DNA from 2 places in the Clostridium mucosae genome. Region 2 is predicted to be linked to the other one. Evidence: a T-box and tRNA genes for the amino acid it is inferred to sense, from the RefSeq annotation. Region 2 holds a T-box; the other holds one or more tRNA genes.
What was found. The T-box of region 2 lies ahead of thrS (threonine--tRNA ligase). A T-box ahead of a tRNA ligase gene usually reads a tRNA of that ligase, here a tRNA-Thr.
Positions count from the first base shown of each region.

Region 1: it encodes a tRNA-Thr, which carries the amino acid that the T-box ahead of thrS (threonine--tRNA ligase) is inferred to sense. The anticodon was not compared.

Region 1 covers NZ_JANKAF010000010.1:68,329-72,764, forward strand. Annotated here, with positions in the region: gene mreB (rod shape-determining protein MreB) at 1-387, shown strand, start outside; gene yyaC (spore protease YyaC) at 443-979, opposite strand; gene NSA50_RS12035 (hypothetical protein) at 1,090-1,653, shown strand; tRNA gene NSA50_RS12040 (tRNA-Tyr) at 1,950-2,034, shown strand; tRNA gene NSA50_RS12045 (tRNA-Thr) at 2,067-2,141, shown strand; tRNA gene NSA50_RS12050 (tRNA-Tyr) at 2,148-2,232, shown strand; tRNA gene NSA50_RS12055 (tRNA-Val) at 2,250-2,325, shown strand; tRNA gene NSA50_RS12060 (tRNA-Thr) at 2,343-2,417, shown strand; tRNA gene NSA50_RS12065 (tRNA-Tyr) at 2,425-2,509, shown strand; SAM riboswitch class I at 2,658-2,766, shown strand; gene metK (methionine adenosyltransferase) at 2,886-4,061, shown strand; gene nagA (N-acetylglucosamine-6-phosphate deacetylase) at 4,102-4,436, opposite strand, start outside.
Region 2 covers NZ_JANKAF010000003.1:82,309-86,744, forward strand. Annotated here, with positions in the region: gene thrS (threonine--tRNA ligase) at 37-1,974, opposite strand; T-box leader at 2,038-2,250, opposite strand; cyclic di-GMP riboswitch class I at 2,468-2,551, shown strand; gene NSA50_RS05365 (NPCBM/NEW2 domain-containing protein) at 2,708-4,436, shown strand, end outside.

The sequences.
Region 1 (4,436 bases), on a different contig from region 2:
GCATTTAAGGGATCAAGAAACTTAAATGCAAATATGAAGGGAAGAAATTTAATTACTGGGTTACCAGATGAGCTTTCTATTTCAACAGATGAAATAATATATGCATTAAAAGAATCAGTATCTTTAATTGTTGAAAGAGTTAAATCTGTATTGGAAAAAACACCACCTGAACTTGCTGCTGATATAATAGAGAGAGGGATACTAATGACAGGTGGAGGCTCTTTATTAGATGGATTAGATAAGCTAATAGAACATGAAACTGGGGTTACTGTTGAAGTTGCAAACAATTCAGTAGAAGCAGTAGCCGAGGGAACAGGCAAGGTCTTGGGATATTTAGACAAAATAGATACAAATTCTTCAGACAATGAAATATCATTAGTTGAGTAAATTATAGATACAATTAAATACATATATTAAATAGATAAAATTGTTAAAGGGGAGTTTAAAAACTCCCCTTTTGGTTGTGAGCAAGGTTATATGCATGAATAATGGCAGATGATATTATTTTTGACATTTCCATGACTAAATGCAGACGAATACTTCTAGATGTAAAAAATTCAGCATTTTCACTAGAATCAATAATACCGATTATAGAAGCTATACCAACGTCAGGTAAATTTTTACCGACCCCTTTTCCAGGATGTATTGGATAATCTCTAGTATGTATTTCGCCAATAGAACTAGCTTCACCTAGGCAGGCATCTATTCCTATGATTAAAGCTTTGGGATGCAATTTATTAATTTCATTTAATCTATTATTTATATTAAGAGCATGTATTGGAGACTCTATAGTTCCGTACACTGGAAGAGGGAAATTTTTTTCTTTTAAAAATGTACCAACCATTGGACCTAAGCAGTCACCAATGCACTTATCAGTACCTATACATACAATTACAGTATTATTCGTAATATAGTCTTTGATAAATTTTGCTATTTCAATATGAGAATTATAAGAATTATATAATACTTTATGCTTCACTAAAAATTCACCTCCGCTTATACAATATATGTTTTGAAACTAATAAATATAATAAAATGTATAAAAAAACATAAAAAGGAAATTAATTAAATAAAAGGAGATGAATAAATATGAAAAAAATATTTTCTTATATAATTACTATAATTCTTGGAGCAAGTATCCCTATCTATTATCTATTAGTATGGAATCCATTAAAAAGTGAAGATGTTATAAGTAATAATTCTAAGGAAGTAACTACCGAAAAAAAACTACATAGTGATGAAACTCTAAATGAGCAAGATATATCAAAAGAGGAGAAGCAAAAAAAAGTAGATAATAATTTAAAAAGATTTAATATTAAAGAGGAATCTAATAATAATATTAATTCTAATGAAAATATAATAGAAAGTGATAGCAAAATAGAAGGGTTAACAATAAAGGAAAGTGATATTGAAAATAATTTATTTGCAGAACTTGAAAAAAGTGAAAAGTTAGAAGTAGATAGAATGTTAAAAAGTTTATCTATTATAGATATAGTTAAATTAAATGATCATTTTTCTAATAAATATGATAATGATAATGTAAAAGAAGGGATTTTATTAGTAAAAAAGAGAATGTCGCTATTGGATTATGAAGAATTTATGGAGATTATAAGTAGATATATTGATTTAAATATTATTGAAGACGAAGTTTAATATTTTAAATATTAGTCAGAATATATATTTCAGTTTTAGAGTAAAAATTGAATAATCAGTAATATTAAATAGGTAATTATATTACTTTGAATGAATTAAATTTTAGGACAATATAAGACAATAAAAAATGATATTAGTATTAAATAGGAGAAAATTAAAGAAATATAGAAAATGATGAATATAATCTTGTTAAATGAGTGAATAACGCACTTGAAATTAGTATGCAATAAATATATACTAGTCATTGTCAGTTGAGGCGATAATGTTTACTTAACTGAAATTAAATAAATTTTAATGGGGGAGTTCCCGAGTGGCCAAAGGGGGCAGACTGTAAATCTGTTACGTTTCGTTTCGATGGTTCGAATCCGTCCTCCCCCACCATATAAAATTTGTTTAGAATGAAATAATAATATGCTGGCATGGCTCAACGGTAGAGCAGCTGACTTGTAATCAGCAGGTTGTAGGTTCGATTCCTATTGCCAGCTCCATAAAATGGGGGAGTTCCCGAGTGGCCAAAGGGGGCAGACTGTAAATCTGTTACGTTTCGTTTCGATGGTTCGAATCCGTCCTCCCCCACCATTTTATAATATTAATATGGAAGCATAGCTCAGCTGGGAGAGCATCTGCCTTACAAGCAGAGGGTCACAGGTTCGATCCCTGTTGTTTCCACCATTTTAAAAAATAAATATGCTGGCATGGCTCAACGGTAGAGCAGCTGACTTGTAATCAGCAGGTTGTAGGTTCGATTCCTATTGCCAGCTCCAATAATATGGGGGAGTTCCCGAGTGGCCAAAGGGGGCAGACTGTAAATCTGTTACGTTTCGTTTCGATGGTTCGAATCCGTCCTCCCCCACCAAAAAAGACAAGAATTCTTGTCTTTTTTTTATTTGTAAATAAGCTAGAACTTTATAATTAAAAAGTTTAAATATGCAATGAATTTATATTTTTTAGTTGACTATGAATATTAAAAGTGATATACTCTAAAAGGTAAAATTTGATATTAGTTCTTATCCAGAGAGGCGGAGGGAAATGGGCCCGATGAAACCCGGCAACCTACTTCATTAAAGTTGAGTGTGGTGCCAATTCCTGCAAAGTAATTTTGCAAGATAAGAAAGATTAAGATTTTTAACATCTCTTCTTATCGAAGAGATTTTTTTATTTTATAAATTAATTTAGTTTAGAATTAATATAGTTTAGAATTAATATCAAATAAAATGAAAGGAGAAATGGAAATGAAAAGATTATTTACATCAGAATCAGTTACAGAAGGGCATCCAGATAAAATTTGTGATCAAATTTCAGATGCAGTATTAGATAGTATTTTAGCTAAGGATCCTATGGCAAGAGTTGCTTGTGAAACAGCAGTTACGACAGGAATGGTACTAGTTATGGGTGAAATATCAACTAAGTGCTATGTTGATATTCCAAAGTTAGTTAGAGAAACAGTAAAAGAAATTGGATATGATAGAGCTAAATATGGTTTTGACTGTGAAACATGTTCAGTTTTAACATCAATAGATGAGCAATCAGGCGATATAGCTATGGGAGTAGATGAAGCTTTAGAATCAAGATCAGGAGAAAAGGATGATGTTGAATCAGTTGGAGCTGGAGATCAAGGTATGATGTTTGGTTTTGCAACGAATGAAACAGAAGAATATATGCCATTACCAATAGCTATGGCTCATAGATTATCAAGAAGATTATCAGAGGTAAGAAAGAACGGAACTTTACCATACTTAAGACCAGATGGAAAGACTCAAGTTACTGTTGAATATGATGATAATAAGGTTGTAAGAATAGATGCAATAGTAATATCAACACAACATAGTGAAGAGGTATCTCAAGAGCAAATAAGAAAAGATTTAATGGAACATGTAATTAAAGCTGTAGTACCAGCTGAACTATTAGATGATAGTACTAAGTATTACATTAATCCAACTGGAAGATTTGTTGTTGGTGGGCCACAAGGAGATAGTGGATTAACTGGAAGAAAGATAATAGTTGATACCTATGGTGGATATGGAAGACACGGTGGGGGTGCTTTTTCAGGAAAAGATCCAACTAAGGTTGATAGATCAGCAGCTTATGCAGCTAGATGGGTTGCTAAGAACTTAGTTGCAGCAGGAATTGCAGATAAATTAGAAATTCAATTAGCTTATGCTATTGGAGTAGCTAAGCCTGTATCAATAGAAATAGATACATTTGGAACAGGAAAGAAATCAGAGGAAGAAATAGTTTCAATAGTTGAAAAAGTATTTGATTTGAGACCAGGCGCTATAATAAGAGGTTTAGAATTAAGAAGACCAATTTACAAGCAAACAGCTGCATATGGTCACTTTGGAAGAAATGATTTAAACTTACCTTGGGAAGCTTTAAATAAGGTAGAAGAAATAAAAAAATATATTTAAAATAAAAAATGCTCCAATTTAGGATTGGAGCATTTTTTATTTATACTAGTATTTTACCAGAAACTATTACATTTTTTATGTTTATATCTTCGTCAAATAAAACTAAATCAGCATCGTAGCCTTCTTTTACAAGACCTTTTCTATCTTCAACTTTACAATGTCTAGCAGCATTGAAAGTAGCCATTTTTACAGCTTCATTTAATGGAAGACCAACATTTTTATATACATTTTTAATTGCCTTATCTAAAGTCAAGATTGAACCCGCTAAGCTTCCACTTAAAAGCCTTGCAGCACCGTCTTTAACAACAACATCTTGACCACCTAATGTATACATTCCATTAGGCATTGCACAAGCCATCATAGCATCAGTAACTA
Region 2 (4,436 bases):
ACCATTCTACATTCTATATTATAAATTATACATTGATTATTTATCTTTATTAGCTATTTCAAGAATTAATCTGTTCTTTAATTCAGAAACTGAAATTGCACCTTCTTCTCCGTTCTTTCTGCTTCTTACTGAAGCTTCATTGTTAGCAGCTTCTTTTTCACCAACAACTAGGATGTAAGGTATTCTTTCAAGTCTAGCTTCTCTAATCTTATAACCGATTTTTTCTGCTCTATAGTCTGCAGAAATTCTTATTCCTGAATTTTTGAAGTCTTTAACTATTGATTCAGCATAGTCATTATATTTATCAGAAATAGGAAGAACTATTGCTTGAGTTGGAGCAAGCCAAGTTGGGAATGCACCAGCATATTTTTCAATAAGCATAGCTAAAGTTCTTTCATAACATCCAATTGATGATCTATGAATTATATATGGACGTTTTTTGTTACCATCTTTGTCTATATAAGTCATATCAAATCTTTCTGCAAGAGCAAAGTCAATTTGGATAGTTATTATTGTATCTTCTTTTCCATGAACATTCTTAAATTGGATATCAAGCTTTGGTCCATAGAATGCAGCTTCACCTTCAGCTTCAACATAATCAATTCCAAGGTGATCTAAGATACCTTTCATTAATACTTGAGTTTCTTCCCAAGCTTCTGGATTGTTTATATATTTATCAGTATTGTTTGGATCCCACTTAGAGAATCTAAATGATATATCTCCATCTATTCCTAAAGTAGACATTATATGATTTATTAATTCAACACAGCCCTTAAATTCTTCTTCAACTTGATCTGGTCTACAAACAATGTGTCCATCTGATAAAGTAAATTGTCTTATACGAATTAATCCATGCATTTCTCCAGATGCTTCATTTCTATATAAAGTAGAAGTTTCAGCATATCTTATAGGTAATTCTCTATAAGAGTGTTGTTCTGCATTATAAATTGTGTATTGGAAAGGACAAGTCATTGGTCTTAATGCCATGATTTCTGGGTCTTTTTCCTCGTCACCTAAAACAAACATACCATCTTTATAGTGATCCCAGTGTCCTGAAACTTTAAATAAGTCATTCTTAGACATTGAAGGAGTTTTTGTAAATACATAGCCTCTCTTTTCTTCTTCATCTTCAACCCATCTTTGTAGAAGTTGAACAATCTTAGCACCCTTAGGCATTATAAGAGGTAAACCTTGGCCTACTTTTTCATCAGTAGTGAAGATTTTAAGTTCTCTACCTAACTTATTATGGTCTCTCTTTTTAGCTTCTTCTAAAGCTTCTAAATGAGCATCCAAATCAGTTTTCTTTAAGAATGCAGTTCCATATACTCTTGAAAGCATTTTGTTCTTTTCATCACCTTTCCAGTAAGCACCTGCACTTCTAAGAAGCTTAATAGCTTTAACTGGTTTTAAAGAAATTAGGTGAGGACCAGCGCATAAATCTACAAAGTCACCCATTTTATAGAATGAAATAACTTCATCTTCTCCTAAATCATTAATTAATTCAACCTTATATGGTTCGTTAGCATCTTCCATAAGCTTTATAGCTTCAGCTCTTGGTAATTCAAATCTTTCAATTGAAGGATTTTCTTTTACTATTTTTCTCATTTCATCTTCTATTTTTACTAAATCATCAGAACTAAATGAGTTTTCTACATCAAAATCATAGTAGAAACCATCATTTATAGCAGGTCCTATAGCTAATTTAGCATTTGGATATAATCTTTTAACTGCATAAGCTAAAACGTGAGATACACTGTGTCTTAATGCATCTTTTCCTTCTTGTGAGTCAAATGTGCAAATAGCAAGTTCGCTATCTTCATTTACTGTATAACGTAAGTCAACAACCTTTCCATTAATTATTCCACAGCAAGCATTTCTAGCTAAGCCTTCACTAATTGATTTAGCTATATCTAAAACAGAAATACCAGCTTCAAATTCTTTTACTGATCCATCTTTTAAAGTAATTTTAATCATACTTATTACTCCCTCCGTAATTTAATTTAAAATAAAAAAACTCTCATCCCTTCTATGATAAATAGAAGGGACGAGAGTAAAAGTTCTAAACTTCCCGCGGTTCCACCCTTAATTGTCTATAATAAGACCTCTTAATATATCGTAACGTGATATTAAACGGACTTTATTAGAGTCACTCAGAGGTGGTCTTCAACTAGATTCAAATAAGATAATTTCACCAAGCTTATCTCTCTCTGAAAATGAAATTTAGTTTACTCTTCTCTTCAACGTATTAAAATATTTATAAATAATATTATAGTTATCTAATTAGTTAATGTCAATATAAAGAGATAATTAAAATAATTTACTTAAACTGGGGAAATAATAGGTTGAAATTATGAGAAAAAAGAAGAAAAATAGTAAGAATATTATAAAAATATATGGATGAATATGTATCTTTATGATAAAATAGTGATAATAAATTTAAAATATTTGAATTTATTTTAAAATTGTAAAATTAAATAGGCAAACTTAAAGAAATTTAAGGACGCAAAGCTATAGGGACTAAGGTGTATAACTATGTCAGCCAGTTGCCAAAGAGTACATTATACTTTTTGTTTCAAAGCTTAATTTTAAATATTACTTATTTTATTATAATAAATATTTAAAATTAAGATGTGTAAAGCTGCTCTTTTAGAGTAGCTTTTTTTAATGTACGTCTAAGGCTAGAATAAAACTAATCAGGGGGTAAATTATGAACAAGAAAAAAATAGCGGCTATAGTAGCAGCGGCATTGATAACTAATTTCTCTTCTCCAGCATTAGGGGTTTTAGCAGATGAGTTATCAAGAAATCAAACTTTAATAACAGAAGGAGCATCTATTAATGGATCGGCTCAAGCTATTATAAGTAAATTTAACTTATATAATAGCAATAATATTGAGGCTTATAATGAAGTATTCAAAATGGATAATCAAAATATTATATCTATAACTAATAATGGTGGTAGATATGCTAACTCAACTATTGATAAAGCTATAGATGGAGATTTTAATACACATTGGGAAACAGGAAAACCAAATACTTCTGAATTTGTCAATGAAGTAGTAGTTAAATTAAATGAAGTGACAACCTTAAACAGAATAGTATATGCAGCAAGGCAGTCATCAACTAAAGGTAAAGGTTTTGCTAAGGAAGTAGAAATATATGCATCTCTTACTGATGAAGAAGATGACTTTAGGCTAGTGAGTAGTGGAGAATATGCAGGTTCCACTGGAGATATAGTAGAGATTAAGTTTAATCCAACTGAATTTAAGAGAATAAAATTTAAGTTCAAAAAAGCGGATCAAAATTGGGCTTCAGCATCAGAATTTATGTTTTATAAACAAGATGTGGTAAGTGATAAAATGAAGAATTTATTTACTGACGATACAATGAGTCAAGTAAGTGAAGAGTTTAGTAATATAGAAAAGATAAGTGAGTTAGAAGAAGAAGCAAAAAATCATCCATTATATAGTCAATTCAAAGAGGATATAGAAAATGCAAAGTTAATTGTAGAAAATAAAGAAGTCAACTATATTGATGCTAAGGTATCTAAATTTAAGGATATGAATAGTGAGACACTTCCAATATATGACGACATTTATAAAGTGACTTCAAATAAAATAAAGTCAATAACTACAAATGGTGGTCAATATGCAGATAATTCAATAGATAAAGCAATTGATGGTGATGTAAATACAAAGTGGCATTCTGGAAAACAAAATAGTACAACCTTTACTAACGAAGTAATAATTGAGCTAAATGAACTGACGAAATTAAATAGAATAGTATATACTGCTCCTCGTGGATCTAATAGAGGGTTTGCAGAACAATTTGATATTTATGCATCAAGAACTTCTAAGGGCGATACATTTGAACTAGTATCTAGTGGTTCATCTAAAGTAACACAGGATTCTATAGAAATAAGGTTTAATCCTACTGAGTTTAGAAGAGTTAAATTTGTATTTAAAAAAGGATATGAGAATTGGGCTTGTGCTGCTGAGATTGGTTTATATACTCAAGATGAAATAGCAGAAAAAATAGATAGATTATTCACTGATGATACAATGAGCATTGTGAGTGAAGAATTTAATACATTAGAAAAAGTACAAGCATTAGAGGAAGAGGCTAAAAGTCATCCGTTTTATGAAGATTTTAAAGAGCATTTAGAAGATGCAAAAATGCTTTTACAAGAAAATCAAATTGAAGCTACAAAAGCAATTACAAAACAATTTAAATATTATTCTAACGAAGAATATTCAAATTTATTTAAAATGGACAATGAAAATATAAAGAGTATCCGTAATAATGCAGGTAATTATGGAAGTGCAGTAATAACAAATGCTGTTGACGGTAATTTAGATACATATTGGGAAACAAATAAATCAAATACGAATGATTTTACAAATGAAGTGGAAGTAGAATTTAAAGAAGCTGTTGAAT